4 regions of the Enterobacter sp. SA187 genome follow, and region 4 is predicted to be linked to each of the others. Evidence: predicted binding sites of a transcription regulator. Region 4 holds the regulator's gene; each other region holds the start of a gene.
What was found. The regulator Fur, encoded in region 4, represses iron uptake genes when iron is present. The targets are predictions, from matches to a motif close to ATAATAATGAGAACNACTATCAA.
Positions count from the first base shown of each region.

Region 1: a site for Fur is predicted at 5,243-5,265, ahead of sodA (superoxide dismutase [Mn]). Genes of this name have one in related genera too.
Region 2: a site for Fur is predicted at 3,455-3,477, ahead of ftnA (non-heme ferritin). Genes of this name have one in related genera too.
Region 3: a site for Fur is predicted at 2,346-2,368, ahead of BMF08_RS18255 (TonB-dependent siderophore receptor). Genes of this name have one in related genera too.

Region 1 covers NZ_CP019113.1:1,233,219-1,241,248, forward strand. The annotation lists gene rhaD (rhamnulose-1-phosphate aldolase) at 1-280, opposite strand, end outside; gene BMF08_RS05990 (L-rhamnose isomerase) at 422-1,681, opposite strand; gene rhaB (rhamnulokinase) at 1,678-3,132, opposite strand; gene rhaS (HTH-type transcriptional activator RhaS) at 3,433-4,269, shown strand; gene rhaR (HTH-type transcriptional activator RhaR) at 4,353-5,210, shown strand; gene sodA (superoxide dismutase [Mn]) at 5,339-5,959, shown strand; gene BMF08_RS06020 (dihydrodipicolinate synthase family protein) at 6,029-6,919, opposite strand; gene yiiM (6-hydroxyaminopurine reductase) at 7,098-7,769, shown strand; gene cpxA (envelope stress sensor histidine kinase CpxA) at 7,809-8,030, opposite strand, start outside.
Region 2 covers NZ_CP019113.1:3,727,237-3,735,266, reverse strand. The annotation lists gene BMF08_RS17960 (AraC family ligand binding domain-containing protein) at 1-580, opposite strand, end outside; gene BMF08_RS17955 (YecA/YgfB family protein) at 735-1,400, shown strand; gene tyrP (tyrosine transporter TyrP) at 1,462-2,673, opposite strand; gene ftnA (non-heme ferritin) at 2,820-3,317, opposite strand; gene yecR (YecR family lipoprotein) at 3,517-3,852, opposite strand; gene BMF08_RS17935 (RpiB/LacA/LacB family sugar-phosphate isomerase) at 4,101-4,739, shown strand; gene BMF08_RS17930 (MFS transporter) at 4,773-6,194, opposite strand; gene azuC (stress response protein AzuC) at 6,409-6,492, shown strand; gene BMF08_RS17920 (DUF2766 family protein) at 6,610-6,861, shown strand; gene BMF08_RS17915 (anaerobic C4-dicarboxylate transporter) at 6,962-8,030, opposite strand, start outside.
Region 3 covers NZ_CP019113.1:3,781,156-3,789,185, reverse strand. The annotation lists gene BMF08_RS18255 (TonB-dependent siderophore receptor) at 33-2,228, opposite strand; tRNA gene BMF08_RS18250 (tRNA-Asn) at 2,491-2,566, opposite strand; gene mtfA (DgsA anti-repressor MtfA) at 2,667-3,464, opposite strand; tRNA gene BMF08_RS18240 (tRNA-Ser) at 3,558-3,647, shown strand; gene ompC (porin OmpC) at 3,822-4,985, opposite strand; gene BMF08_RS18230 (very short patch repair endonuclease) at 5,506-5,976, shown strand; gene yedA (drug/metabolite exporter YedA) at 5,966-6,877, opposite strand; gene BMF08_RS18220 (DUF808 family protein) at 7,057-7,968, shown strand.
Region 4 covers NZ_CP019113.1:2,518,841-2,526,870, reverse strand. The annotation lists gene potE (putrescine-ornithine antiporter) at 1-287, shown strand, start outside; gene pgm (phosphoglucomutase (alpha-D-glucose-1,6-bisphosphate-dependent)) at 458-2,098, opposite strand; gene seqA (replication initiation negative regulator SeqA) at 2,123-2,668, opposite strand; gene ybfF (esterase) at 2,852-3,625, shown strand; gene ybfE (LexA regulated protein) at 3,759-4,052, shown strand; gene fldA (flavodoxin FldA) at 4,203-4,733, shown strand; gene fur (ferric iron uptake transcriptional regulator) at 5,021-5,470, shown strand; gene acuI (acrylyl-CoA reductase (NADPH)) at 5,566-6,546, opposite strand; gene BMF08_RS12050 (winged helix-turn-helix domain-containing protein) at 6,821-7,693, shown strand; gene BMF08_RS12045 (hypothetical protein) at 7,671-8,030, shown strand, end outside.

The sequences.
Region 1 (8,030 bases), 1.3 Mb from region 4:
TGACGATGCCGAGGTTGGCGGTGGGATCGAGCTGCACGTTACGGAAGAATTTACCGGAGCCGGTGACGATAAAGGGCGTGTTAGCCAGCAGCGGCATCGGTTGGCTCAGGGCGATGTAGCGCGGCTCTTTATGGAAATCTGCGGCGAAAGAGGTGATGTCTGCCTCATCCAGGCGCAGCGTCAGGTTGCCGCCGTTACGCTCGTCCCAGCCTTTCAGCCAGGCGTCGGAGGTGGCTTTGATCATCCCCTGGACAAACCAGGCGTTAGTGATGTTCTGCATAGTCTTGTGGTTCCTTTGAAAACGCCGGGTGGCGCTGCGCTTACCCGGCCTACATTTATCTCAATGCCGGGTGGCGCTACGCTTACCCGGCCTACATGTCATGCGTAGGCCCGGCAAGCGAAGCGCCGCCGGGCGGTGTATTTACTGGCGTTCGGCCAACACGGTTTTCTCATACGCCCGCACGCTGTCGAGCCACTGGCTGCCGACCGGCGTGTCGTTGCGCTGACAATACATTTCCCATACCGCCTGCCACGGCAGCGATTTCTGCTCTTCCAGCAGCGCCAGACGCGCGGTGTAATCACCGCTCGCTTCCAGGCGACGCAGTTCGTCGGTCGGCTCCAGCAGGGCGCGCAGCAGGGCTTTTTTCATGTTGCGGGTGCCGATCACCCAGGCGGCGATACGGTTGATGGAGGCATCGAAGAAATCGAGGCCAATATGTACGCGGTCAAACAGGTTATGACGGACGATCTCGCTGGCGATGGCCTGGGTTTCGTCGTCCAGCAGCACCACGTGGTCGCTGTCCCAGCGCACCGGGCGGCTGACGTGCAGCAACAGGCGCGGCACGTAGAGCATGGCAGCGGAGATTTTGTCGGAGATCACTTCGGTCGGGTGGAAGTGACCGGCGTCCAGGCACAGCGCCGTCTGGCGGCTGGTGGCATAACCCATGTAAAACTCGTTAGAGCCGACGGTGTAGCTCTCGGCACCGATGCCGAACAGCTTGCTCTCCACTGCATCAATGTGATGCGCCAGGCTCAGCTTCTCGCTCAGCGCCTCGTCCAGCGCGGCGACCAGACGCTCACGCGGCGCGAGGCGGTCAACGGTGACATCTTTCATGCCGTCCGGGATCCAGATGTTCATCACCGACGGCGTGCCCAGTTGCTCGCCGAAATACGCCGACACGCGACGGCAAGCTTTCACGTGGTCGATCCAGAACTGGCGGATCTCATCGTTAGCGTGGGACAGGGTAAAGCCATCGGCGGAAAGCGGATGCGAGAAACACGACGGGTTGAAATCCAGGCCCAGCTGGTTCTCTTTCGCCCAGCTCACCCAGTTTTTAAAGTGTTCAGGTTTGATGGCATCGCGCGCTACCGGCTCGTCGGATTCCAGATAAATGGCGTGCAGGTTCAGGCGCTTCGGCCCTGGAATGAGGCTCAGCGCCTGCTCCAGATCGGCCCGTAACTCTGTTGCGTTGCGCGCCTTGCCCGGATAGTTACCGGTCGCCTGAATGCCGCCCGTCAGGCCGCCCAGCGGGTTTTCAAACCCGGCGACGTCATCGCCCTGCCAGCAGTGCATGGACACCGGCAGGCGATCGAGCTGGCTCAGCGCCGCCTCGACATCAATGCCCACCGCGGCGAAGCGCTGTTTTGCCAGTTCCCAGGCCTGTTCAAGTTGAGTGGTCATGCGCAAAGCTCCTTTGTTGGTCGTTTTTGCTGAAACTGCGCAACATAGCGAGCAATTTCATTATCAGGATGAGGGGTGTAAGTGGTGAGGGCGTAACTGGACGCCACCACCTCACGGAAAGCGTCGACATTGTTCAGCTCGTCCAGCGTCATTAACTGCACGCCGATGTTGCCGAGCGTTGAGGCCTCAACGGGGCCAGCCACCACGGTGATGCCGCAGGCATCGGCGCACAGCTGGTTGAGCAACTGGTTCTGGCAGCCGCCGCCCACGATATGCAGCTGGCTGAAGGCTTTACCGCGAAGCTGCGCCAGTTCGTGCAGCACATCGGCATACAGCAGCGCCAGGCTGTCAAAAATGCAGCGCGCCAGTTCAGCGGCGGTGTGCGGTACGGGCTGGCCGTTTTCCCGGCAGGCGGCCTGCAATTCGCGGCTCATGTTTTCCGGATTAATAAAGCGCGCGTCGTTCGGGTTGATGACGAAACGGCAGGCGGGCAGGGCGGCGGTGCGGGCGATCAGATCCGCCAAATCCTGCACGTTCTGCTCTTTCAGCACCCGTTGCAGCAGCCACAGGCCCATGATGTTTTTCAGCACACGATAGCGGCCTTCCGCGCCCCCTTCGTTGGTGATGTTAGCGGCAAGCGCCTCATCGCTGGTGTAGGGCGTTTTGCTTTCAAAGCCCATCAGCGACCAGGTGCCGGAGGATAAATACGCGGCGTCTTTGCCGGCCAGCGGCGCGGCGATCACCGCGCTGGCGGTGTCATGGCTGGCGACGGCAACCACCGGCACGTCAGCCCAGTGACCGATCACATTGCCGGGATGGGTGGGGGTGCCAAGCCAGGCGGCGGGTACGCCCGCCCAGTCGAGCAGCGTCTCGTCCCAGCTGTCGGTGTGAATGTTTACCAGCTGCGTGGTGGTGGCGTTGGTGTATTCCCAGTTGAGCTGGCCGGTCAGCCGGAAGCTGAAATAGTCGGGGATGAGCAGCGCATGGGCGACGCGCGCCATCAGTTCCGGCTGCTGTTCGCTTAACGCTTTAAACTGATAGAGCGTGTTGAAGGGTAAAAACTGAATGCCGCTGCGACGATAAATATCGGTTTTACCGGGCTGCGCTAACGCCCGCGCCATTACGCCATCGGTGCGGCTGTCGCGGTAGGAAACCGGCAGACCGACACGCTCGCCCTGCGCATCAATCAGCACGTAATCCACGCCCCAGGTATCTATGCCGATGCTGTCGATGGCGATGCCCTGCTGACGGACTTTATCCAGCCCGCAGCGGATTTCCGCTTCCAGGCTGTCGATATCCCAGCACTCGGTGCCGTCAATTTTTTGCAGACAGTTACTGAAGCGATGAATTTCGCGAAGCGTAAGGGTACGCGGCTCAACGTCGAAGCGGGCGAGCATTACGCGCCCGCTTGATGCGCCTAAATCGACTGCGACGCAATGGCGAAAAGTCATGGAGCGATCCTCTGGTGAGTCATTGCCGCCAGTCTAAAAAAGGGCCAGCAGGATCACCTTCTTGCCAGTGACAGGCCCAAACCGCCGCTGGCAAGAAACCAAAGATGAACGTGAGAGAGTTCACAATTTCCACTTATCAGCGGTTTTTCAGCCGCTGTGACCGCCGCCGCATTTCCTGAACTTTCCGACAGTTTCTTGAAAAATCGACAGGCTTTGCGCGCTTTGCTGTCAAAAATTCAAGGTGAGAACAGAGGGCGTTAATTACTATATTGAGAACGTTTCTCATCGACAGGGGTTGCTATGACCGTATTACACAGCGTGGACTTTTTTCCATCAGGTTATACGCCTGTTGCTATTGAACCCCGGCTGCCCCAGGCGGCATTCCCGGAACATCATCATGATTTTCATGAGATTGTGATCGTCGAGCACGGCACCGGTATTCACGTCTTCAATGGTCAGCCCTACACCATCAGCGGCGGCACCGTGTGCTTTGTACGCGATCATGACCGGCATCTCTATGAGCACACCGATAATCTGTGCCTGACCAATGTGCTGTACCGCTCCCCGGACGCGTTCCAGTTCTTATCCGGCTTAAACCAGTTACTGCCGCAGGAGCAGGACGGGCACTATCCGTCTCACTGGCGCGTGAATCAGGGCGTATTGCAACAGATCCGCCAGATTGTCGGGCAGATGGAAACGGCGGATGAGGGCAAGGATACGGCGGCGCTGGCGAACCGTGAGATCCTCTTTATGCAGTTGCTGGTGCTGTTGCGTCGCAGCAGCCAGATGGAAGGGGCGGCGAATAACGATGCGCGCCTGAATCAGTTGATGTCGTGGCTGGAAGATCATTTTGCGGAAGAGGTGTGCTGGGAGTCGCTGGCGGATCAGTTCTCGCTGTCGCTGCGCACCCTGCACCGTCAGCTCAAGCAGTACACCGGTATGACGCCGCAGCGCTATCTGAATCGCCTGCGGCTGATCAAAGCGCGACATTTATTGCGCCACAGCGACCATAGCGTCACTGACATCGCTTTTCGCTGCGGTTTCGGCGACAGTAACCACTTTTCAACGCTTTTTCGCCGGGAGTTCGACTGGTCGCCGCGCGATATCCGCCAGGGGCGCGACACGCTTTTACAGTAGCTGCGCGTAACGAGAGATTTATCACCGTATTTTCGCCAGAAAACAGCTAATAATGAAAGGTTAATCGCTGTTGAGGTGACCTTGTGGCAGGCCAGTTAATTCTTCGCAAAGCCGATTTTTTTGCCCGTACCGGACAGGCGGTGGCGGTGGCGGATCGCTACCCGCAAAACGTCTTTGCGGAGCATTCCCACGAGTTTAATGAACTGGTGCTGGTGTGGCGCGGCAACGGGCTGCACATTCTGAACGACCGGCCTTACCGCATCACCCGCGGCGATCTGTTCTATATCCGCGCCGAAGATCGCCACTCTTACGCCTCGGTGAACGACCTGGTGCTGCAAAATATTATCTACTGCCCGGAGCGCCTGACGCTGGCGCTGGACTGGGCGGCGCATATTCCGGGGCTACAGGGCCGTGAGCAGTCGCCCTACTGGCGGCTTGGCAGCACCGGCATGACGCAGGCGCGGCAGGTGATCACCCAGCTGGAGCAGGAGAGCGCCAGAACGGACGAGCTGGCGAACCCGCTGGCGGAGGCGCTGTTCGCGCAGCTGATCCTGACGCTTAAACGGCATCGCTACGCCACGGATAACCTGTCGGCTACCGCCAGCGAGGCGCTGCTCGACAGGCTCATCACGGCGCTGGCAGGCAGCCTGAACCGGGCCTTTGCGCTGGAGACGTTCTGCGAGCAAAACCAGTGCAGCGAACGCGCGCTGCGGCAGCAATTCCGCACCCAGACCGGCATGACCATCAACAACTATCTGCGCCAGCTGCGCATCTGCCACGCGCAGTATTTGCTGCAACATACGGAACTGTTAATCGGCGAAATCGCCATGTGCTGCGGCTTCGAAGACAGCAACTATTTCTCGGTGGTGTTTACCCGTGAAACGGGCGCGACGCCAAGCCAGTGGCGGCAACGCTTAGCGCCAAAATTGACAGTGTCATAACGAAAAGTTATAACCACACAGAAACTACGGCATTGATAAACATTTTCAATACCAGTTAATTAACTATAATGAACCAACTGCTTACGCGGCGTTAACACTTCAGCCGCCCGACAATAATGGAGATGAATATGAGTTATACACTGCCATCCCTGCCATACGCATACGACGCTTTAGAACCGCATTTCGATAAGCAGACGATGGAAATCCATCACACCAAACACCACCAGACCTACGTAAACAACGCTAACGCAGCGCTGGAAAGTCTGCCTGAATTCGCTAACCTGCCGGTTGAAGAGCTGATCACCAAACTGGATCAGCTGCCGGCAGACAAAAAAACCGTACTGCGTAACAACGCGGGCGGTCACGCTAACCACAGCCTGTTCTGGAAAGGCCTGAAAACCGGTACCACCCTGCAGGGCGACCTGAAAGCGGCTATCGAACGTGATTTCGGCTCTGTTGAGAAATTCAAAGAAGAGTTCGAGAAAGCGGCTGCCACCCGTTTCGGCTCCGGCTGGGCGTGGCTGGTACTGAAAGGCGACAAACTGGCTGTAGTCTCTACTGCAAACCAGGACAGCCCGCTGATGGGTGAAGCAATTTCTGGCGCATCCGGCTTCCCGATCCTGGGTCTGGACGTGTGGGAACACGCTTACTACCTGAAATATCAGAACAAACGCCCGGATTACATCAAGGCGTTCTGGGAAGTGGTTAACTGGGACGAAGCAGCGGCACGTTTCGCGGCTAAAAAATAAGTCCTGCTCACCTTCTGGTGAATCTGTCCAGCCCCTGTCGGTAAGCCGACGGGGGCTTTTTTTTGCCCGCTACAGGCCGAAAACCTCGTCGATGGCACGCGTCTGCGCGACGTTCAGCGTGCCGCCCGCGTTACGCGATGTCGTTCCGCAATAACCAAATTTGCGCGCCACCACGGTTTTAATGGTGGTGACAAAATCATCGCCGATGGCGTAAATCGCCGACAGCTTGCCAATCTCCTGCTGAACCTGCTGTAAAGTTTGCAGATCGCCCCGGGCGAAGGCTTCACGCGCGCGGACGAACAGCTCCGGCACAATGTTATTCAGCCCGGAAATCACCCCGGCGCCGCCTGCCAGCTTGTTGGGAATAAAATACTCGTCGTAGCCGGAGAGTACGGCAAAATCCTCCCGTACCGCCCGGGTGGCGAGGATCATATTGCGGGTGTGCGACTGGCAGTCCACGGTGTCTTTGATCCCGGCGAAGTCAGGGAATTCTGCCACCAGCGTGGCGATAAGCTCCGGCGTCAGATCACAGCCGGTACGCGCCGGAAAGTTATAGGCGAACCATTTGCCGGTCAGCTGCTGCCCGAGCGCGCGGTAGTAGCTGAGCAGCTGCGCAGATGTCTGTCCGTAGTAGTAGGGCGGCAGGATCATCACCGCGTCGTAGCCCGCGTCAAAGGACGCCTGCGCCATACGCAGTATATCGCTCACGCAAGTGGAGGAGACGTTTGCCACCATCGGCAGCGACGACATGGCCCGTGCTTCGCGGATCAGCGACAGCCGCTCTTCCAGCGTAAAGGAAGCGAATTCGCCGATGCTGCCCATCAGCAGAATCACGTCGATTCTGGCGTCGGTCAGGCGGGCGAGATGCTGGCGCAGGCCGTTAAAATCTATCTTGCCGTCGGTTTCCATCGGCGTAATGGACGGGCACCAGACGCCCGTAAAGCGTGCATCACTGGACATGTTGTTGACTCCTTGAATGTGAAATGGCGTTTCAGAAGTTAGCTAAGTGATAGCACGGCTTGCAGCATTTCACGCCAGTGGTGTACTTTTTTTGCGCGCTGATGCCGCAAAAATATTGTATTTGGCGGCGTTTCCGGCCAGCCTGAAGCGCAGTGGAATTATGACAAAGGGAGACGATATGCAATATCCGATGGAGGTATTTTCCGGCAAGGTGCGCGATTATCCGGGCAGCCGCCCGAGCGCCATTGCGAAAGTGCAGGTGGATGGCGAACTGACGCTTACGGAACGCGGCCTGAAAGATGACCAGCAGGCGGAGAAAAAGATCCACGGCGGCCCCGACCGTGCGTTATGCCACTATCCGCGGGAACATTACGCCCAATGGGCGCGGGATTTCCCGGACCAGGCGGCGCTCTTTGTCGCCCCGGCCTTTGGCGAGAATCTGTCGACCGTCGGGCTGACGGAGAAGAACGTGTATATCGGCGATATTTTCCGCTGGGGCGAGGCGCTGATCCAGGTGACGCAGCCGCGCTCGCCGTGCTTTAAGCTCAATTTCCACTTCGGCATTCCCAATATGGCGACGCTGATGCAGGATCGCGGTCACACCGGCTGGCTGTACCGTATCGTGGCGGGCGGGAAGGTGTTCAGCGATGCGCCGCTGGAGCTGGTATCCCGTTGCAGCGAGATCAGCGTCCATGAGGCGGGTGTCATTGCCTGGCATACGCCGTTCGACGATGAGCAGTATCATCGCCTGCTGTCAGCGGCAGGGCTGTCGGTGAGCTGGGCAAGAACCATGCAGAAACGGCGGATTAGCGGCAAAATCGAAGACAGTTCGCGGCGGTTGCGCGGGTAACCGGCGTTGCCCTCTCCCGGTGAAGGAGAGGGCGCTACATCAGGCTCGCTTGCTATACAACGGCAGCCAGAGGGTCAGGCGCAGGCCGCCTAACGGGCTGTCGTCGGCTTTCACCCAGCCGCGGTGCTGCTGGATGGCGGTTTCCACAATCGCCAGGCCCAGCCCTGTGCCGCCGGACTCGCGATCGCGGGCCTCGTCGGTGCGGTAGAACGGCCGAAAAATCTGCTCGCGATCTGCCGGGCTGACGCCCGGACCGTCATC
Region 2 (8,030 bases), 1.2 Mb from region 4:
GGGCGGGCGTTTCGATTTCCTGCAACTGGCTGATCACCCGCGCCAGTGCCCCGTTGCCCTGGGGTAGCTGTGCGGCGAAAGTTTCCACCCGATCATTCTCACAGGCGCAGTCACCGATAAATTCTATTAGCGCGGCATTTTTGTCTTCCGTAGTGGCTGCTGAAAAGAGGGTGTCATTAAGCTGGCAAAACCGGGCATAGACCGTCTGGTTATCCGTGAGGCGAATTTCATTTTCGCGAATAAGGCCTGCTGAGGAAGGACCAGTTTCTGCCAGTAACTGGCGTAGCCAGGCGGCATCAAGATGCAGCATCTGATAGCTCCAGCAATCATTAGGCAGGGGATTACAGGCGTGAACACAGCCCGCCGGAATGAACACCATCATGCCGGGATGCAATGCAGAAGGGCCACCTGACACGCCGGTAAAATGACTTCCGCCCGCATCCACTGCGCCAATAGAAAAGGTGGGATGACTGTGCGACTTATAACACGCCCGGCTATGACAGGCGCGACGGGTCTCTACATGCTCCATCGCCGGATCGCGCCAGAATTCCGCGGAATGGTGGCTGTGTCTGTTGAACATAGTGTGAGATCCTTAAACCGATCGGCATAACCGTGTGTGCAGGGTAGAAAGGAGAACACAGTTACCTCTGCATCGCCAATAATTTTGCTACTCACCTGTGGTAAAATTTCTTTTTTATGGTGCGTATTTCGCACCTCACCGAGGAATATGCACAATGAAAACCGGACCCCTGAACGAGAAAGAGCTGGAATGGCTGGAAGACGTACTGATGAAGTACGGTACGGAGGCGTCCATTATGGATGTCTCAGAGCTGGATGGCTTACTCACTGCGGTACTAAGCTCGCCGGTGCCGGTTGAGCCGAGCCAGTGGCTGGTGGCGCTGTGGGGCGGTGCTGACAAGGTGCCGAACTGGTCGTCGGAAAAGGAGATGGAGCGTTTCATGATGCTCGCTTTCCAGCATATGGACGATATCGGCGATCGTCTGGCCGAGTATCCGGAACAGTTTGAACCGCTGTTTGGAACGCGCGACGTGGAAGATCAGGAGCTGACCATTGTGGAAGAGTGGTGCTTCGGTTATCTGCGCGGCGTCAGCCTGAGCGACTGGTCATCCTTACCGGATCCGTTAAAGCCAGCGCTGGCGGCCATTGAACTGCACGGTAAAGAAGAGAACTTCGAACGTGTGGAGCAGATGACGCCGGAAGCCTTTGAAGAAAGCATCGAGGCGATTAAACCTGCGGCGCTGGCGCTGTATGACTACTGGGCCGACAATCAGCAGGAAATTGAAGTGGCGAAGCCGTTCACCGCCGGTGAAAAAGTGGGCCGTAACGACCCTTGCCCATGCGGCAGCGGTAAAAAATTCAAGCAGTGCTGCCTGCACTGATAGTCACTTGCACCAGCTTGCCGGGTAAGCGCTGCGCCACCCGGCAATAAAAGAAGCGCTATTAACCCACCTCGGGCAGCAAACCGGCTGCAATACAGAACTGCACGGCAATCACCGCGATCCCACACAAAAACACCAGCGCTAATGCAGGCTTGCCGCCGCTGACGCGATAGCTCGTCTGCGGATTATGCTTACGACTTTGCCACGCCAGCAGCGACGGGATCAGCAGCGCCAGCACGGCAAGCGCCACACCGGCATAACCCAGCGCCATCACAAACCCACGCGGATAAAAAAGGGCAAAAGCCAGCGGCGGCAGGAAGGTGATCGCCCCGGTCTGTAAACGTCCGGCAACGTTATTGCGACGATTAAACAGATCCGCCAGGTAATCAAACAGGCCCAGCGCCACACCCAGGAAGGAGGTGGCCAGCGCCAGGTCGGCGAACAGATGCACCGCCAGTTCAACGTGCGGTGAGGCGACCACTTCCCGCAGCGCCTGTAATAACCCGTTCAGCCCGGCCTGATCCGCCAGTAAACCCATAAAGGTGGAGGAGTTGATGCTGCCCAGCGTCGCCAGTTGCCAGAAAATATAGGCCACAAGCGGAATGGCGCTGCCGGTAATAAATACCGTGCGCAGCTTACGGATGTTGCCATTCATATAGCTGACGATGCTCGGCACGCTGCCGTGAAAACCGAAGGAGGTGAAAATTACTGGGATTGCCGACAGCGCCAGCGCTTTCTCCAGCGGCAGGGTCAGCAGATTGATTTTGTGTACGTGCGGCATTAACAGCGCCAGCATGATCAACAGAAAGAGGATCTTGGCGCTGAACAGAAAGCGGTTAAACAGATCAACCAGCGACGTGCCCGCGCAGACGACGCCGCCCGCAATCAGGGTAAACAACAGCACACCGGCGACCGGTGAAACGGTGATGTCGAGCCAGGAGCCGAGGCTTGCCGCCAGCAGTTCGCCCGCGCCTGTCATATAGGCAGCGGTAAGGGCATACATCAGAAACATCATACTGAAACCGGTGAGCCACTGACCGTAGCGGCCCAGGTAGCGACGCGCCAGGGAGCCCAGCCCGGTATCGGCAGGGACGTGCTGATACACTTCAAGCAACAGCAGGGCGGTATAACACATCAGCGCCCACAGGCCGAACAGCAGCACTAAGGTCACGCCAAATCCCACCCCAGCCGCCGCCAGCGGCATCGCCAGCATACCGGCCCCGATTGTCGTTCCCGCGACGATAAAAACACTACCCAGCGTCCGATTCTTCACGCTTTCCTCTGCCCATAAACCATTGCACATTCGAATATGCGGCGCAGAGTAAGGGAAAATGACAGTCTCGTCAAACAGGCGTTACAGATGGTGTAATTTAATATTTACAGAGGTTTAAGGCGGTGACAGTGTCACCGCCGGAAGTATTACTTTTGGGCGTCGAGGGTCGATAGTTCTTTATCAATGAAATACAAGCCTTCGCCGCTTTTACCCGCCAGCGATAATTTATCGATAACGGATTTAAATAATTTTTCTTCTTCGTGCTGTTCGGCCACATACCATTGCAGGAAATTAAAGGTCGGATAATCCTGCGTGGTCATTGCCACGTGCGCCAGTTCATTAATTTTTTGCGTGATCAGCTGTTCGTGTTCATAAGTGGAACGGAACAGATCGTCTAAAGACGCATATTCCGCAACCGGCGATGGAATAGTATTAATACACGGCAGGCTGCCGGTATCGGCCAGATAATCAAACAGGCGTTGCATGTGGGTCATCTCTTCCTGCGCGTGGCGGCGCAGGAAGGCTGCCGCGCCTTCGAAGCTGTGGTAGCTGCACCAGGCGCTCATCTGCTGATAAAGCAGAGAGGAGTAAAGCTCCAGATTCATTTGCTCATTTAATTTTTCGATCATTTCTGCTTTAAGCATGATACGGCTCCAGGGAGTGCGCAATGAATAATGGCGCCACTATAATTTGTTATTTAATTATTTGCAAAAGGTAAAATAGAATAATTAATTTGAATGGTAATGTGAATAATACGCATTAGATGTGAAGGTTAAATTACCTGAGAATAATTCTTTTTATTATAAATAAGCGCCACCTGCGTAATAACGCAGGTGGTAAAGATTAATAATAGCCGGTGGCGGCAGGCGACAGCGCCAGCCCCTGACACTGGTATTGCAGGGTGATTTTTTCATTAAGGCACAGTGAACCGCTGAATACACTACAGGTACGGATCGGCTGACCGTACGCGGCGGCGGTGGCATAGCCCATTTGCTGGCACTGACGCGTGGCGGTGCCGTGGGTGGTATACTCATCAAAGCGCGCATTTTGCAGCATGGCTTCGTTAAAATTCAGTCGTACCACACCGGTGGTCTGAATGACCTCGCTAACCTGCGGCTCTTTAGTGATGGTGCATCCTGCCAGCAGCAGGACTGCGGCGGCTAAAAGCATACTCTTCATGGTATCGCTCTGATTCAGTTTCGATGTTCTCATCCTACAACCTCTCTTTCCCGCCAATAGCCTGAATAGCCGGATTTTCTGGCCTTACTAATTGTAACGGCCAGCGAAGCGGGAAAAACTGTGAGCACCTCGCAACTTTTTAAAACGATTTTTCACTAAATTTGAAAGTATGTTTGCTTAGTAGTAAGGTTTCTAAAACGTTCGCTATTCACGGCGGGACATCCCGCAACGCTTCAGGAGAAGACACAATGAAAATTGCACTGATGATGGAAAACAGCCAGGCTGCCAAAAACGCCATTATCCTTAAAGAGCTGAAAACCGTCGCGGATGAGAAGAACTTCCCGGTTTTCAACGTCGGCATGAGCGACGAGAATGACCATCACCTGACCTACATCCACTTAGGCATCATGGCCAGCATCCTGCTGAACTCTAAAGCCGTTGATTTCGTGATTGCCGGGTGCGGCACCGGTCAGGGCGCGCTGATGTCGCTGAATATCCATCCGGGCGTGAACTGCGGCTACTGCATCGATCCGGCAGATGCTTTCCTGTTCGCGCAGATCAACAACGGTAACGCGCTGGCGTTGCCGTTCGCTAAAGGTTTTGGCTGGGGCGCAGAGCTGAACGTGCGCTTTATCTTCGAAAAAGCCTTCACCGGCCGCAAAGGCGAAGGGTATCCGCCGGAGCGTAAAGAGCCGCAGGTGCGTAACGCCGGGATCCTTAATCAGGTGAAAGCGGCAGTGGTGAAAGACAACTATCTGGACACCCTGCGCGCCATCGATCCGGAGCTGGTGAAAACTGCCGTTTCCGGTCAGCGTTTCCAGGAGTGTTTCTTCGAAAACTGCCAGGATAAAGAGATCGAAGCCTTCGTACGTGAAATGCTCGCATAACATCCCGAAAGGCCAGCGTTCGCTGGCCTTTTTTTATCCCTTTTTATTCGACACCGCACTGCCGGCATCTTTCGTCAGCCGCAGCGTATCCGCCATGCCCACCAGACAAATCAGCGCGATCGCCACGAATGCCAGGCGAAAACTGATCCCCGGCACCTCTCCCAGCGAGAGCCAGTCGCCAACCCGTTCGCCGATACGAATACCAATCGCCCCCAGCGTAATGCCCAGCCCCACCGCCAGCTGTGTCGCGGTGCTGAACAGCGTATTGGCGTAACTCATCTGCGCTGAAGGTACATCCGCAAAGGCCAGGGTACTGACGCCGGTAAACTGTACCGAGCGAAAGACGCCGCCGAGATAAAGCACCAGCAGGATCACCCACACCGGCGTCGTGGGCGTCAGGAAGGCGCAGGCCAGCAGCGCCAGCACATTGAGCGCGCCGTTGATCAGCAGCAGTTTTTTGAATCCCAGCCAGCGAATAAGCGGGGTGGTGACGGGTTTTATCGTCAGATTGCCGACAAACACCGCCAGCACCAGCAGCCCGGCATGAAAGGCATCCATACCAAAGCCCACCTGAAACATCAGCGGTAACAGAAAAGGCACGGCGCTGATGGAGGCGCGAAACAGCGAACCGCCGTACATGGTCACGCGGAAGGTCGGCACCTGCATGGCATCGAGACGTATCATCGGCCAGCGGGCGCGCTGAAAATGGCGCAGCGCATAAAACAGCGTGCCCGCGCCCAGCAGCAACATCGCCGCCGTCAGCCACCCCTGCGGCTGCTGCGCGCCCAGCAATTCCATGGCATACACCAGGCTGACCATCGCAATAGCCGTGGAGAGGAAACCGGGCATATCGAAAGGCCGCCGCTCCTCCTCGCGAATATCCGGAATGATGCGCAGCGCCAGCGCAATGGCGATCAGCCCCAGCGGTACGTTAATAAAGAAGATCCACCGCCAGCTGGCGAAACTGGTAATAAAGCCACCCAGCGGCGGGCCAATGATAGGCGCGACCAGGGCGGGCCAGGTAAGGGTGGCGATGGCGGTGATCAGCAGATGCTTGGGGGTGGTGCGCAATACTGCCAGCCGTCCGACCGGCACCATCAGCGCGCCGCCGATGCCCTGTAAAATACGCATGGCGACAAACCACTCCACGCTGACCGCGAGGCCACAGAACACCGAGGCGAGGGTGAAGATCGCCAGCGCCGAGGCGAAGACTTTACGCGCGCCGAAGCGGTCGGCGATCCAGCCGCTGGCCGGGATCAACACGGCCAGGGTGATCAGATAGGCGCTGATACCGATATTCAGATCGACGGCATCGACGCCGAAACTTTCCGCCATGTCCGGCAGGGCGGTAGCGATCACCGTACCGTCGAGAAACTCCATAAAAAACGCCCCGGCGACCAGCAGCGCGGCGGGAGAAACGCCGCGTCTGGCCTCCGGTTGGGTGCTGTCACTCATTTTTGGTCTGCCATTTTAAAAAAAATTTTAAATTTTTACAGAAATGAAATGTCCGTAACTTACGGATTTATCATGCATTTTTTAACAAAACTAAAATATCAATGCGTTTTTTAATGTGATGGGCTTCACAAACTGGTTGATTTTTGTGATGCAGGTCATATTATGTGCACACAGAAACATAACACCTGCATAACAAATTTCTCCGGAGCAAAAGATGAAACTGCGTAAGATCCTGAAAAGCATTTTTGAAACCTACTGCAAAACTTTCAAAGACGTCCCGCCTGGCGCGATGTTCTGATAAAAAAACCTGCTGCGGCAGGTTTTTTTATATCTGATGTACGCTGTGCAGGCCGGGCAAACTACCTTTTCGCAGCGCTTCCCGCTACTATGGCGTCCTTACTGAAAGGAGCCTTCCATGTCTGAATCCCTGAGTGCCGATCAAGAACTGGTATCTGACGTTGTCGCCTGCCAGCTGGTGATCAAACAAATCCTCGACATCATTGACGTTATCGCGCCGGTTGAAGTGCGTGAGAAAATGTCGCAGCAGCTGAAAACCATCGATTTCACCACCCATCCGGCTGCCGCCGATCCGGTGACCCGCCGCGCCATTCAGAAAGCCATTGCGCTGATTGAGCTGAAGTTCACGCCGCAGGGCGAGGCGCACTAGCTAAAGTAAACCTTCGTTTTGAATTATTCAAACGGATGTTTTCGAAGATCGGGCGCGGAAGCCGCGCTGAAAAAAGGCGGGGGCGACCCCGCCGGCAGGATCAGAACAGCGCCATCACCAGCGCATAGCTCGCCGCACAGGCACAGCTGACGCCAATCAGCCCCGGAATTATAAAGCTGTGGTTGATGATGAATTTCCCGATGCGGGTGGTGCCTGAACGGTCAAAGCCGATACAGGCCAGATCGCTCGGATAGGTCGGCAGTACAAAATAGCCGTATGACGCCGGGAAAAACGCCAGCAGCATTTTTGGCTCGACGCCCAGCATCAGCGCCATGGGCGCAACGGCAGTCAGTGCCGCCGCCTGGCTGTTGACCAGCTTGGACACCAGGAATAACACAATCGCGTAGGTCCAGGGATGATTCTGCACCACGCCCTCCAGCGCCACTTTTAACTCCTCCAGATGCGCCTGAAAGAAGGTGTCACTCATCCACGCCACGCCAAACACCGAAAAAATCGCCACCATCCCGGCCTTGAACACCGCGCCGCTGGAAATGGTCGACGCATTCACCTTACAGACGATCAGCATCACCGCCCCGGCAATCAGCATCATCATCTGGATCACCAGGTTCATCGACAGCGGCGTCATTTTGCCCTTCACCTCAAATGAGGGTCGCAGTTCCGGCAACGCGCCCAGTAATACCACCACAAGAATACCGGCGAAGAAGATCCAGGTTGACCAGTACGCCTGCTTCGGGAAGCGCTGATTCATTAAGGTGTCGCTGCTGCCGTAGATAAATTCCCGCTGTTTCGGATCGGTTAATTTCTGCTGGAACTCCGCGTCATCCGCCAGATCCTTACCGCGGCGCAGGCTCCACAGCGCGGCGACGGCCACGCCAAACAGCGAGGCCGGCACGGAGACGGCGAGGATCTCCAGGATGCTCCAGGCCTGCCCGATGCCGTGCTGCGCCGCCAGAATAGAGACCAGCGACACCACCGCCACCGAAACGGGCGAGGCGGTAATGGCCATTTGTGAAGCCACCGACGCCACCGCCATCGGTCGCTCCGGGCGGATACCTTTTTTCAGCGCGATATCGGCGATAATGGGAAACATGGTGTAGACCACATGTCCGGTGCCGCACAAAAACGTCAGCGTCCAGGTGGTGAAGGGC
Region 3 (8,030 bases), 1.3 Mb from region 4:
GCCCGGCAGAAGCCGGGCAGCGGGTTCAGGACTTAAAACTGGACGGAATAATTCACACCAAAGGTGCGTCCACGACCTTTGTATTCATAGAGGGAGGATGCGCCATAAGTCGGGCTGTAGAGCATCTGCGCGCGCTGGCCCCAGACGGTGGTGTAATCCTTATCAAGCAGGTTCTCAATGCTGAACGCCAGGTTCCCCACCGGTAAGGCATAGCCGCCGATCAGATCAACGGTGTTGTAGCCGTCGATTTTATTGCCATTTGCATCGCTAACATCAAAGGACTGCGTAGTCTGTACACGCAGGCTCCAGGGATCCGGCGCCCAGCCGACATAAGCAGTGGCTTTTGACGGGCTGGCGTAACTCACATCCCACTTATCCCATTTGCCGTCAACGCGGGTTTCGGATTTCAGCACGTTAAAGTTCACGCCGGTGCTCCAGTCCGTTTCCGGAATAAAGTAATCCACCGCCCCTTCCACACCGTAAATACGGCGCTTATCGTCATCGACGTTAATGGTCATGTCGCTGCGGTTAATGGAGATGGATTTATCCGACAGGGAATAATAGGCGGCCAACTGGGTGCGCAGGGCATCGCCGGTATAGCGCCAGCCCAGCTCGTAGGAATCCACTTTGATCCCCTGGAGTTTCGATTGTCCGACGTTGACGCTGTTCAGCAGACGATAGTGGCCGTTGACCAGGCGGTAGGTGCCGTTGCCGTAGTATTTCCCTGGATCCGGTAATTCCACGCCCTGGGAGAAGTTCACCCACGCCTGCTGGCGTTCGGTCAGATGCAACAGGATCCCGGCGTTATACAGGAAGTTGTCATAGTCGGTGGTGCCGCCAGGGATGTCGTCAGCCGAGCGGGCCGTGCCTTTGGCAATCGCCTGCTGCTGCGTGTAACCGATGAAATCATCAATGGCATTACGCGTTTTCTGGTAACGCACGCCGCCGCTCAGGGTAACCAGATCGTTGACGTCGTAGCTGGATTGCAGGAAGGCGGCTAGGTTGGTGATCTCATAGCCCGGATAGCGCCCGGTGGTATAGATGCTCTGGTTATTCAGACCGCCGGAGGCGCTGGATTTAGCCAGATCGAAGAACATCTGGTTGGAGGTAAAGCGCTCGTGATCGGCATCGAGCCCATAAGTCAGCTGCAGGCCGTCCAGCGGTTTGCTGTTCAGCGTCAGTTTTGCGCCGTACTGATCGGTATCCTGCTGCGAGGAGGAGAGGCTGGTCACCGCGCCGCCTGCGACAGTCGGGAACGGATAAAAGGTCAGGGATTCATCGCGATAATAAACCTGGCCCACCAGCTCCTGGCCGAGGAAATCCGTATTCGAGTACTGCATGCTGATCAGGTGGCGTTCGGTACCCGGAATACGGTCCGAATTCAGACCTTTACTGGCATAAGCTTTACCGTTACCCGTTACCGCCGAGAAATTCTCCCCGAGGAACAGGCCGTAGTCTTCATCGCCCTGGCTTTTATAGTACTGGCTGACGACCTGCAATTGCTGTGTATCATCAATTGCCAGCGTGCCGGTGCCCGTCACATCCAGACGATCGGAATACTGCAAGCCGGTCTGGGTATTGTCCAGCAGCGTGGCATCGCCGTTACCGTCATACCAGCCGCCAAACTTCTGGTAAGCCACAGCCATGCGCCCGGAAATTTTGTCGTTTCCGCCGGAGATGGCGCTTGCCACCCGCTCATCATGATCTTTACTGCTGTTAAATCCGGTTTTGCTGCCGGCTTCAAATTCCACCTGCGTGTCCGGCTGGCCTTTTTTGGTGACGATATTGATAAGCCCGCCAGTACTGCCGCCGCCGTAAAGGGAGGTGGAGCCGGAGATCACTTCGATATGCTTGATGTTGAACGGATCGATGGCGTCCAGCTGGCGGCTGTCGGTGCGCGAGGAGTTCAGGCGCACGCCGTCAATCAGTACCACAATTGCGCGGCCACGCATATTCATGCCGTAATTCGTGCGGCCCTGGCTGCTGACATCCATGCCAGGGATCAGCTGCGACAGCGCGTCTTTCAGCTCTTTGCCGCCTTTAACCTGCTGTTCAAGCTCTGCGCCTTCAATAACCCAGGTGGTTTGCGCCATTTCGGCTACGGTGCGATGAGTGCGACTGGCGGATACCACCATATCCTGTTCACTGGTTTGCTGTGCCAGCGCGGGCGTTATCATAGCCAGAAATAGCGGGTTAAGCGCCCAGAGCGTCTTTTTGCAGGTGTTCATTATCATTCCTTAGTTTTTATACATAATCCGCGTGAACGCCAGGCGGCATCACGCCGGAATTAGATCAATAAAATCAGCACGAAAGGGAACATTTATTTTTTGAGAATAAGAATTTTGCCGATAATGGTTATCATTAGCAATATGAATTGTTAGATTTTGTGAATTTTTTGCGTGCGACGGCAAGAAAATGAAAAACAAGGAATTGGCTGCGGCGGAAATGCAAAAACCCCGCTCAGGTTTCCCTGAGCGGGGCTCTCGAATTTGGCTCCTCTGACTGGACTCGAACCAGTGACATACGGATTAACAGTCCGCCGTTCTACCGACTGAACTACAGAGGAATCGTGTGAACGGGGCGAATACTACTGGCCCCCGATATTTGTGTCAACAGCAAATTTAACTTGCTGATTCAACTGGCGAATATTAGCTCAAATTGCTGTTTCAGTGAACATAAGGCGGTTCATCGTTAACAGCAGTACTATTGCCGCGCAGCCGTGCCAGCGGATCCTGACGGTAAAACTGGCAGAAACGCTGCCACAGCGCCGGGAAACGCGGAGCGAACAGCTCAGGCGCGCTGAAGAAATACTCCGACAGCACGGCGAAACATTCTGCGGGATCGGTGGCTGCGTAGGCATCAATGCTGGCCGCGCTTTCGCCCACCAGGTCGATCTCATCCTGAATGTTGTTCATGGCGGCGTGCAGATCATGCTCCCAGCCAGCCACTTCGCGCAGGGGGATCAGCGGCACGCCGCTGGCGCGGTCGCCGTTGCGCGTATCCAGCTTATGCGCCACTTCATGAATAATCAGGTTAAAGCCGGAGGTGTCGAACGAATCCTGAATGTCGAGCCAGTTTAAGATCACCGGCCCCTGCTGCCAGCTCTGCCCTGACTGCACCATGCGCTGACTGTGCACCAGCCCGATGTCATCTTCCCATTCGTCGTCCACCACAAAAGGCGCAGGATAGATCAGCACTTCGTGAAAACCGTCGAGCCATTCGATGCCCAGTTCCAGCACCGGTAAGCAGAAGAGCAGGGCGATACGACAGCTTTTCAGCTCATCCAGCTCCAGCCCCTGCAGCGCGACCAGGCGTTTTTGCTGCAAAAAGCGATCGGCAAGCTGAACCAGCCGGTTTTGTTCCTCCGGGGTCAGAGTCGATAACATCGGGACGGCAAGCGCATTTTCCCAGGGGAGCGCCAGAGTCCGTGCCGTTTCATTTGCTTTCCAGGGCCATTTAATCATCGCTTTGCTCGCAAACTCGTCACTTGAACACAATTGCAGGGACAGGGTCTGTTAAAATGCCAAAGAACCTGGCATGATGGCAACCATCAGAACGGAGAGATGCCGGAGCGGCTGAACGGACCAGTCTCGAAAACTGGAGTAGGGGCAACTCTACCGGGGGTTCAAATCCCCCTCTCTCCGCCATTATTCAATCACTTATCCCGTTTCGTTTCAGTGACCGACGTCCCGTTGAGAAAATCCTTTATTCCTGCTGAACCCGGATAGTAGTCTCCCCGCACCTATCTTGCTACCGCTTTATTCTCAAATTGCGGCCATAAAAAAAGCCCGCACAGGGGCGGGCTTTAGCACAAGCGGTTATCAGAACTGGTAAGTCAGACCAACGCCGACTACGTCATCAGTGGCGATGCCGTTATCTTTGTAGAAGCTGTCATCTTCATCCAGCATGTTGATTTTGTAATCAACATAGGTGGACATGTTTTTGTTGAAGTAGTAGGTTGCGCCCACTTCGATGTAGTTCACCAGATCCTGGTCGACATAGTCAGTACCGTGTTTGGTGCTGTTACCGCCAAGGTCGTTACCTTTGGAGTAAACCCACGCCAGGGACGGACGCAGACCGAAGTCGAACTGGTACTGGGCCACCGCTTCAAAATTCTGCGTGTGGTTTGCGATACCCTCATCACCGTAAGGGGTCATGTTGTGGGTTTCAGCGTACATCATCGCCAGATATACATTATAAGCATCGTACTTCAGGCCAAAGGTCCAGGCGTCTGCTTTATCGCCGCCAGCAGCTTTGCTGTAACGATCGTTCACTCCACCCGCCGCAACCTGTTCGTTAGTACGGTCAGAAGTCGCATAGGCCGCGCCCAGGCTCAGGCCTTCCAGCGCGCCCTGGAAGTTATAGGATGAAGACAGACCAAAGCCGTCGCCGTTCTGGAAGCGCACGTCGTCATGACCGTTTTTAGTGCCTTCCTGATCTTCGTTCGTGTTACTACCTTCGTTATTACCCTGGTACTGCAGCGCAAAGTTCAGGCCTTCAACCGCACCGAAGAAATCAGTGTTGCGGTAGGTGGCTACGCCGTTCGCACGGCCAACCATAAAGTTGTCGGTCCAGGTGTAGGAATCACCACCGAATACCGGCAGCATATCGGTCCAGGCTTCAACGTCGTACACCACGCCGTAGTTACGGCCATAGTCGAAGGAGCCAAAATCGCTGGCGCGCAGACCGGCGAATGCCAGCTTAGCGAAGGTGTTGTCGCTGCCTTCAGTGTCGCTTGCCATGGTTTTCAGCAGCACCTGGCCATAACCGCTCAGGCCGCTGTTGATCTGGGTTTCGCCTTTGAAGCCCAGCTCCATGATGGTTTCATCGCCATCATCGCCCGGGTTATCAGAGAACGTATGACGGGCATCGACTTTACCGTACAGGTCCAGTTTATTACCGTCTTTGTTATAAATTTCAGCTGCGTTAGCCGCGCCAGCCATTAACAGGGCGGGCACAATAATTGCCAGTACTTTTCTTTTCATTATTTAATCCCTTCGCATCATATGAATAATAATCTATATGAATATATGTGATTTGAGGTTAAATCACAGTCCCGATACTATTCTATAAAGTTCATATTTTTTTAAAGGAAAGGTGTAAGTAAATCATATTATATATTGCAATTTGTTTCTTAATTTCCTGGTATTTATCGCATCAATATCAATGGGTTGCAATCATAATCGCCAATTATGTAATTGCGGTTTTATTAATTATTAGCGTATTTTATGTTGCTGGTATTCATGGATTTTATTGATTGGTGAGTTAGTATTTATATAATGTATGATTAACGCCTTGGGCAAAAAAAAAGCCAGCCCAAACAGGCTGGCGACATCAAGGCATTAGCATGATAACGAAATGAAGGAATATAAAAAGTCATGCAGGTTAATAACGGCGAAATAATGACATAAACAGGAGCCGGCCCGCAACGGCAATTTGCTTTTAAAGAGTTGCGCCGCTCTGACTGCTACACTGGCGTTATAGCCGACAATAAAGGAGAGGGCGATGGCGGATGTGCATGACAAAGCAACGCGCAGTAAAAATATGCGTGCCATCGGCACGCATGACACGGCCATTGAACAGCGGCTGGCCGCATTACTCACCGACCTCGGGCTGGCGTTTCACGTGCAGGACGCCACGCTGCCTGGCCGCCCGGATTTTGTGATTGATGATTACCACTGCGTCGTCTTCACCCACGGCTGTTTCTGGCATCACCATAACTGTTATCTGTTTAAAGTCCCGGCGACGCGTACCGATTTCTGGCTGGCGAAGATCGGCCAGAACGTTGCGCGCGACAGGCGCGATCTGACGCAGCTGCGCGCGGACGGCTGGCGGGTACTGGTGGTGTGGGAGTGCGCCCTGCGCGGGCGGCAGAAGCTGAGCGATGAAAGGTTAAGCGTGCGGCTGGAGGAGTGGATCTGCGGCGGCGGCGAGGCCGCGCAGATCGATACGCAGGGAATACAGACTATTTCCTGATCTCACAGGAGGCCACCACCGGCCGGGCAGGGAACAGGTATTTCCCGAGGGTGACCAGCACCACCGCAAGAATAATAATCCCCAGCGCCAGCCACTCTACCGGCGACAGCACTTCACCGGCAAAAGTGGTGCCGAGCAGCACCGCCACCACCGGATTCACATAGGCGTAGCTGGTGGCCACCGCCGGGGTGGTATTGCGGATAAGGTACATATAGGCGCTGATGGCGATAATCGAGCCAAAAATGGCCAGATAACCCACCGCGACAAAGCCTGACAGCGTCGGCAGAGCGGTCAGCGTCTCCCCGCTACAGAAAGACGCCGCCAGCAGCACAACACCCGCCGCCAGCATTTCAATCGCCCCCGCCATCATGCCGACCGGCAGTTCAATGCGCGACCCATAAACCGAGCCGAATGCCCAGCTCAGGGAGCCGATCAGGATCATGACCGCGCCCAGCGGATTCCCGCTCAGGTTGCCGCCGCTGTTTAGCAGCACAATGCCGCACAGGCCAATGGCAATGCCAAGCCACTCCAGTTTGCGGGTCCGGATACCAAAAAAATGGCTGAAGCAGAGCGTGAACAGCGGCACCGTCGCCACCACCACCGCGGCGATCCCCGACGGCACGTTCTGGTGCTCGGCCACCGTGACCATGCCATTGCCCACCGCCAGAAGTAACACGCCGATCAGCGCGGCGTTGAGCAACGGGCGCAGCGGCGGCAGTCGATGCCCGCGGATCAGCAGGAAGGTCATCAGCAGCACGCCCGCCGTCAGAAAGCGGACGCCCGCCATCATCAGCGGCGGCCAGCTTTCGACCCCGACGCGAATAACAAAGTAGGTGGAACCCCAGATAATATAAAGCGCGAAAAGAGAACCAATAAGCGGTAAAAGCTGCCTGAAACGCATACGCCCTCACGGCGGAACAGTAAGAAGGCTTACAGTAAACGACAAAAGTAGTTAGCTGGCGAGTCATTTACTCGTCGGGGGAATGTTAATTTTTTGTTGACTTTACGCCGGGCATTTCGCGCCGGGCGTTTATGCTCCATACTCATTGTTATATCAACAAAAAAGAGAAGGAATGTATTTTGGCGGGAAGTAGTTTATTAACCTTACTGGACGATATTGCCACCTTACTGGATGACATTTCGGTGATGGGCAAACTGGCGGCGAAAAAAACGGCGGGCGTGCTCGGGGATGATTTGTCGCTCAATGCCCAGCAGGTGTCCGGCGTGCGCGCTAACCGCGAGCTGCCGGTGGTGTGGAGCGTGGCGAAAGGATCGCTGCTCAATAAAGTGATCCTTGTGCCGCTGGCGTTGCTCATCAGCGCCTTTATTCCGTGGGCGATCACGCCGCTGCTGATGGTGGGCGGGGCATTTTTATGTTTTGAAGGTGTTGAAAAGGTACTGCATACTCTGCATGCCCGTAAGCACAAAGAGACGCCGGAAGCGCGACAGCAGCGTCTGGCGGCTATTGCCGCCCAGGATCCGAAAACCTTTGAGCGCGATAAAATTAAAGGGGCGGTGCGTACCGACTTTATTCTGTCGGCAGAAATCGTCGCCATCACGCTGGGCATTGTGGCCGATGCGCCGCTGCTGAATCAGGTTCTGGTGCTGTCGGGTATCGCGCTGGTGGTCACCATCGGCGTTTACGGCCTCGTCGGAGTGATCGTTAAACTGGATGATGTGGGTTACTGGCTGGCGGAGAAACCCGGTGCTGTGGCAAGATCTGTCGGCAAGGGCCTGCTGGTGGTTGCCCCCTGGCTGATGAAGGCGCTCTCCATCATCGGTACGCTGGCGATGTTTCTGGTGGGGGGCGGGATCGTGGTGCACGGTATCGCCCCGCTGCACCATGCCATTGAACACGCGGCTGCCGCGCACGGCGCGGTGGTGCAGGCAACCTTACCTATGCTGGCAAATCTAGTGCTGGGCTTTGTGATTGGCCTGGCCGTTGTGGCGGTGGTAAAAGCTGTCGCACGGTTACGCGGTGCGGCGCATTAATCTTCTCCTGCCCGGCGCTGCCGGGCAGATTTACCGGCACAACTTATGACATTCAGGAAACT
Region 4 (8,030 bases):
TGAACAAACAGTTCAACGTGCTGGTGAATCTGGCGGTGGTGACCAACATCATTCCGTATATTCTATCGATGGCGGCGCTGGTGATCATTCAGAAGGTCGCGAAGGTGGAACCGCGTAAAGCGAAGGCGGCTAACGTGGTGGCGCTGATGGGCGCGCTCTACAGCTTCTATGCGCTCTACTCCTCCGGGCCGGAAGCCATGCTGTATGGCGCGATCGTGACCTTCATGGGCTGGACGCTGTACGGGCTGGTGTCGCCGCGCTTTGAGCTCAAAGATAAGCACGGCTGAAAAAAAGCCTCCCGGTAAAGGGAGGCTTTGGTGTTTTTCGCCCGGCGGCGCAGGCTTGCCGGGCCTACAGGTCATGTAGGCCGGGTAAGGCGAAGCCGCCACCCGGCAACAAGATCACGCGTTTTTCAGCCATGTAGGCCGGGTAAGCGCAGCGCCACCCGGCAACAGGATCACGCGTTTTTCAGAACTTCGCTGACAATCTCTACCGCTTCTTTCTCGATCAGCTTACGGTGCTCTTCACCGAGGAAGCTTTCGCAGTAAATCTTGTACGCATCTTCCGTACCGGACGGACGCGCCGCAAACCAGCCGTTTTCGGTCATCACTTTCAGCCCGCCGATGGACGCGCCGTTACCCGGCGCCGCCGTCAGACGTGCGGTGATCGGATCGCCTGCCAGGGTGTCGGCGCTGACCATTTCCGGCGACAGCTTCGACAGCGCCGCTTTTTGCGCTGAAGAGGCAGACGCCTGTAAACGGTTGTAGCTCGGCGCACCAAAGCGCGCGGCCAGCTCGTCATAATGCTGCTGCGGGTTTTTACCCGTTACCGCGGTGATTTCCGCCGCCAGCAGGCACATGATGATGCCGTCTTTATCGGTGGACCACGGGGTGCCGTCGAAACGCAGGAAGGACGCGCCCGCGCTCTCTTCGCCGCCGAAGCCGAAGCTGCCGTCGTACAGACCATCCACGAACCACTTAAAGCCCACCGGCACTTCCACCAGCTTACGGCCCAGCGCGTTCACCACGCGGTCGATCATCGCCGAGGACACCAGGGTTTTACCCACTGCGACATCCTGGCCCCACTGCGGACGGTGCTGGAACAGATAGTTGATGGCGACCGCCAGATAGTGGTTCGGATTCATCAGGCCGGCTGGCGTGACGATACCGTGACGGTCATAGTCCGGGTCATTGGCAAACGCCAGATCGAACTTATCGCGCAGGGCCAGCAAGCCCGCCATCGCGCACTCAGAGGAGCAGTCCATACGGATCGCGCCGTCTTTATCAAGGTGCATAAAGCGGAAGGTCTGATCGACCTGATCGTTCACGATGGTCAGGTTCAGATTGTAGTGGCTGGCGATGCGTTTCCAGTATTCGATACCGGAGCCGCCCAGCGGATCGACGCCCAGCGTCAGGCCCGCTTTCTGGATCGCCGCCATATCCACGATCTCCGCCAGCCCTTCGATAAACGGCTGCACCAGATCCTGTTCTTTAATATGACCGGACGCCATCGCGGCATCCAGCGACAGGCGCTTCACGTCTTTCAGGCCATCGGCCAGCAGCTGGTTGGCGCGATCTTCCACCACTTTGGTGACGTTGGTATCGGCCGGGCCACCGTTAGGCGGATTGTATTTGATGCCGCCATCTTCCGGCGGGTTGTGCGACGGGGTGATGACGATGCCGTCGGCCTGAGCGCCACCCTTTTTGTTATGCTCCAGGATCGCATTGGATACGGCAGGCGTCGGCGTATAGCCGTTATTTTCCTGCACCACCACGTCCACGCCGTTGGCTGCCAGCACTTCCAGCACGGAGTTAAACGCAGGCTCTGACAGCGCGTGGGTATCTTTACCCACATAGCAGGGACCGGTAATGCCGTTTTTCGCGCGGTTTTCCGCAATCGCCTGGGCGATAGCCAGAATGTGCGGCTCGTTAAAGCTGTGACGGGCAGCGCTGCCACGGTGGCCTGATGTGCCGAATTTGACCGCATGTTCTGCATGACCCACTTCCGGTTTCAGCACATAGTACTGAGAGGTAAGTTGGGCGACGTTAATCAGATCGCTCTGCTGTGCAGGTTGTCCTGCACGGGGGTGGTTAGCCATTGCCTGGTCCTTCTTATGCAAGGATTAAATTGTGCCGCAAACCTTTTCGATCAATTCCGCCGGGAACTGCATCGACTGCATGATGTGTTCGATCATGCCGCATTTACGGCCCGTATTAGTGTTGGTGATCACCCAGTAAGGTGTGCCTGGCACTTCTTTGGGTTTGGTCTGGTTTCCGCTTTGCAGCAGTGTTTTCGCATCTGCGGCAAAGTAGACGCGCGTACGGCCATGTAATGACTCGGTGGCGTCGGCGAAACCTTTTGCATCCAGTGAATACAGTGTAGACAGCACCAGCATAAAACGATTAACCGCGCGCTTCTGATCGGCATATTCGTCAGACAGCAGCAGTTCACGCATGGCGCGGACTTTATCTTTTACCGGGTTGGATACGACATCAGGGGCAGGGCTGACAGCGGCAGCCGGCGCGGCTTTGGTCACAGGGGCCGCAGACTGCGCGGCGGCAGAAAACTTCAGCATGCGCCTTAAAATGTCGGATGCACTCTCGCCAATGTGTTTCGTGTGGCTGGCAATGTAGGTGTAGAGTTCATCATCAACTTCGATCGTTTTCATCTTAATCCAGTGAGGTCACTTTTCTGAATACAAGTCATTGAGATTATAGGGGCAAATCTCAACAGCGGATAGCGGCCAGGCTTTTCTGACGCAAAAGTCAGATAAAGATGATCCCTTGCAGCCGGGCGGCAGAATGGTCAACATGATACCCTAACCTGAGAGAGCGAAAAAAAGAACTTTGCCATGAAATTGAATACCCGCGCGCAAACTGCACAACAATCGCACAACAATTCTCCCATCGTCCTTGTTCACGGTCTGTTTGGCAGCCTGGACAACCTCGGGATCTTAGCCCGCGACCTGATTAACGACCACGATGTGGTACAGGTGGATATGCGCAACCACGGTCTTTCCCCGCGTTCGCCTGAAATGACCTACCCGGCGATGGCGCAGGATCTGCTGGATACCCTTGACGAATCAGGGATCGAAAAAGCCACCTTTATTGGTCACTCCATGGGCGGTAAAGCGGTGATGGCGCTGACCGCGCTGGCCCCCGAACGCATCGACAGGCTGGTGGCGATTGATATGGCGCCGGTCGCTTATCCGGTGCGCCGCCACGACGAGATTTTTACCGCCATCAATGCCGTTACCGATGCCGGGGTGAGCACCCGCCAGCAGGCCGCCGCCGTGATGCGCGAGCATCTGGACGAAGAAGGCGTGATCCAGTTTCTGCTTAAATCCTGGGCCGACGGCGGGTGGCGCTTTAACGTGCCGGTACTCTGGGATCAGTATGAGAACATCATCGGCTGGAAAACCGTCCCCGCCTTCGATAAACCGGCCCTGTTTATTCGCGGCGGCAACTCCCCTTACGTGACCGATGCGTACCGTGATGCGCTGCTGGCGCAATTCCCGCAGGCGCGGGCGCATGTGGTCGCCGGTGCCGGGCACTGGGTGCATGCGGAAAAACCCGATGCCGTACTGCGGGCGATCCGTCGCTATCTTGCTGATAATGCCAGTTGATTAAAAACCCGGCGACCGAGCGCCGCGACGCGCCCGGTCGTTGGCGTGCCCCTCTCCCTGATGTATGATGGCGCGCTAATTGCGCAGGGCCTCCACCAGGCAGCTTGTTTTTCCCCCGACGTCACTCAAAATCATGGCTAAAGAACAAACGGACCGCACGACACTCGATCTGTTCGCGAATGATCGTCGCCCAGGACGACCGAAAACGAATCCGCATTCGCGTGACGAACAGTTGCGCATTAATAAGCGGAATCAGCTGAAACGCGATAAGGTTCGTGGCCTCAAACGCGTCGAGCTAAAACTAAACGCGGACGCCGTCGAAGCCTTAAATGAACTGGCCGAGGATCGTGACATCAGCCGTAGCGAACTGATTGAGGAGCTTTTAATGGCTCAGCTCGCGCTGCTGCGCGGCCAGGGGATAGTCTGAAAATCCCGCTAAATATCACTTTCATGTAGCACAGAGTGCAGTCTGAGGCGTTTGCAGTTTCCGCGTCCTTCTCTGTTCTGCTATGATTGCCCTTATCCGTGGGCATTGCGCCACCACCATATCATTAAGTTTCAAGAGGTTATTTTACTCATGGCAATCACAGGCATTTTTTTCGGCAGCGACACGGGTAATACCGAAAATATCGCGAAAATGATCCAAAAGCAGCTTGGTAAAGATGTTGCGGACGTGCATGACATCGCCAAAAGCAGCAAAGAAGATCTCGAAGGTTACGATATTCTGCTGCTGGGCATCCCGACCTGGTACTATGGTGAAGCGCAGTGCGACTGGGACGATTTCTTCCCGACGCTGGAAGAGGTCGATTTCAACGGCAAATTAGTCGCCCTGTTCGGCTGTGGCGACCAGGAAGACTACGCGGAATATTTCTGCGATGCGCTGGGCACCATCCGCGACATCATCGAGCCGCGCGGCGCGACTATCGTCGGTCACTGGCCGACCGCGGGCTACCATTTCGAAGCCTCCAAAGGTCTGGCGGACGACGACCACTTCGTCGGTCTGGCCATTGATGAAGACCGCCAGCCGGAACTGACCGCTGAGCGCGTGGAAAAATGGGTGAAGCAGATTTCTGAAGAACTTCATTTAGATGAGATCATCAACGCCTGATTTTTGTGCGGCGTAACCTGTTGGCTGCGCCGCATTAATAGATATAACCAATCAAAATAATTGCTACAATTTTTTAACTTTCGCACGCATACCTGTACAATATCCCCTGATTGAACGTGATTGCTTACGGGTTTGTTAGTGACACCACGTTTTATACGCATACTTTGCTTGAGGACTTGCAGTTTTCATTTAGACATGGCAGTTCTATAATGAGACGCATTAACTCAACGTCATTCTCATTAACTTCCATTTGGAAGTGAATCGTTTAGCTACAGGACAGATTCCGCATGACTGACAATAACACCGCACTAAAGAAGGCTGGCCTGAAAGTCACGCTTCCTCGGTTAAAGATCCTTGAGGTACTCCAGGGACCTGACAACCACCATGTCAGTGCGGAAGATTTATACAAACGACTGATCGACATGGGCGAAGAGATTGGCCTGGCGACGGTCTACCGTGTACTTAACCAGTTCGATGACGCCGGTATTGTGACCCGTCATAATTTCGAAGGCGGTAAATCTGTTTTTGAACTGACGCAGCAGCATCACCACGATCACCTGATCTGCCTCGACTGCGGCAAGGTTATTGAGTTCAGCGATGACTCCATTGAATTACGTCAGCGTGAAATCGCCGCTCAGCACGGGATCCGCCTGACCAACCACAGCCTTTACCTCTACGGCCACTGCGCCGAAGGCGATTGCCGCGAAAACGACACCGCGCACGATATTCGCAAATAACGTTGCTGCAAATTGCCCGGCGGCGCAAGCTTGCCGGGCCTACGTTATATTGTAGGCCGGGTAAGCGTCAGCGCCACCCGGCAACCCCGCCAGAATTAAATCTCAATCACCGCACGGCCACGGATCTGCCCGTTCAGCAGTTTTTCCGCCACGTCAATGGCATCGCTCAGCGGATAAGTAGCGCTCAGTTTTTCCAGCGCCGCAGGCGTTAAATACTGACAGGCTTTCTCCCAGATCGCCGGACGTTTTTCGCTGCTCACCATCACGCTGTCGATACCGCGCAGCGTGACGCCGCGCAGGATGAAAGGCGCCACTGTCGCCGGGAGATCCATGCCCTGCGCCATGCCGCACGCCGCGACTATGCCGTCATAACGGACGCTGGCGCAGACGTTGCTCAGCGTATGGCTGCCGACGGTATCAATCGCCGCCGCCCAGCGCTCTTTCTGCAGGGGTTTACCCGGCGCGCTCAGCTCATCACGGTTAATAATGTCGCTGGCCCCCAGCTGTTCGCGCATCCATCCGGCTTCCTGCGGACGCCCGGTCGACGCCACCACCTGATAGCCCATGGCAGACAGAATGATCACCGCGCAGCTGCCCACGCCGCCGCCCGCGCCGGTCACCAGCACCGGGCCGTCTTCCGGCTTCACGCCGTGATCCAGTACCGCCTGCACGCACAGCATGGCGGTAAAGCCCGCCGTACCGATAGCCATCACCTGTTTTGCATCCGCGCCGGACGGCATTTTCGTCAGCCATTCGCTTTTGACCCGCGCCTTGCCTGCCAGTCCGCCCCAGTGACGCTCGCCCACGCCCCAGCCGGTCAGCAGCACGCGGTCGCCCACGGCAAACGCCGCGCTGTCGCTGGCGATTACGGTACCGGCGAAATCAATACCCGGCACCATAGGGAACTGGCGCACAATCGGGCCGCGACCGGTAATAGCCAGCGCATCTTTATAGTTAATGGAGGAGTATTCCACCGCGACGGTGACGTCCCCGTCCGGCAACGCCTGCTCGTCCAGCTCCACCAGGGATGCCGAATACTGTCCTTCCGCTTTATCGATCTGAATGGCTTTAAACATGATGACCTCATTACATTAATCAAACTTGCCAGTCGCGACGGCCTTTGCGGGCCGATCGTCTACAATTACCAGCGACGTTAATACCCCCAGGCGCTGACGGCAAGCTTTATCAATCCGTTAGCTTAGAAATTAATTAATTATTAATTTATGAGTTAAGACTATTCTTAGATTGATGGGGTGATAATCATCCGATACATTTACCCTCCCTGCGGCTAAGTGGAATCTTACGTTGTGAAAAATAAATTATTACTCACCAATTTATTAACAGATTACTATGCAGATCATTGTTAATAACTGGAAAGTTGAACCGTCGTTAAACGGTCTGGTACACCGGGAAACGGGGGAGATCCGCCGCCTCGGCGAATTCCATTTTATTATGCTCGAAACGCTGGTTAATCATGCCGGGGAGGTGGTGTCGCGTGATTTTCTGATGAGCGAGGTATGGAAAAACCGCGTCGTCGGAAATAACAGCCTGCTGACCGCTGTCTATGCTCTGCGGGTGGCGCTGGGGGACGATGGCCGGGTACAGGAGATCATCAAAACCATCCCGAAAAAAGGCTATCTGCTGAACAAAGACTTTATCGTCCTGTTACCGGATGAGCCGCTCCCTGCGCCCCAGCCCCTGACTCAGCCCAATCCTGAACCGGTTGCCGACGTGACGGATGCCCCGCCCGCCAGCGCGCCTGCGCCGCGCAATAAACCCCGCCTGATCGCCCTGGCGGCGCTGTTGCTGCTGCTTGGCTGCGGGCTTATCTGGCTGATTTATCCCGGGGGGCAGAATTCTGCGCCGCTTGCCACTTCCCGTCTGTCGATTAAAGAAGAGCTGTCGCCGCAAAATGACAAAATTAAATTATTTCGACTGCACCGCACGGGGGTGAATACATCAGGCGCGGTATTGTCGTCGCATATTGCGGAGTCGCTGGAAGGCATCAATATGCTGCTTACGGCGCATAAGGCAACGCTGACGATTTATTATTACGGGGCGGTACAAAAAATGTCGGTGATCCTGCTGGTGCAAAATCAGTGCGGTAAAGAATATCAGTTGTTAATGGAAATTCGCAGCTGGCAACAGGATGTTAAAAAACTGGGTCAATTAATTCACAAGGAAACGGAGCGCACGCTTAATGAAATGCCTGCCTGTTCGTAATGTTATCGCGGGTCTGCTGCTCGCCGGTCTCGCCGGTAGCCTTCAGGCCGCGCCCGTTATTGCCCGCACCCAGGTCGGGATTTACGATCTGGCAACGGCTGAACACGCGGTTTATAACCTGACCACCGCCCCCGCGGAGCGGGGAGCGCGCCTGGTCCTGACCCGGCCAGGGGATGAGGCTTTTGCCCTGCAGATGCAGCTGATCGCCTGTACCGCCCCCGGCGGCGAGCAGAGCGGCGAATCGTTTTTACGTCTGCAGAATGCTCATGTCACCGGCACGGACGCCACGCTGTTCCCGGTGCTGGGCTTTATCAATGATAACGATCTGCAAAGTGTG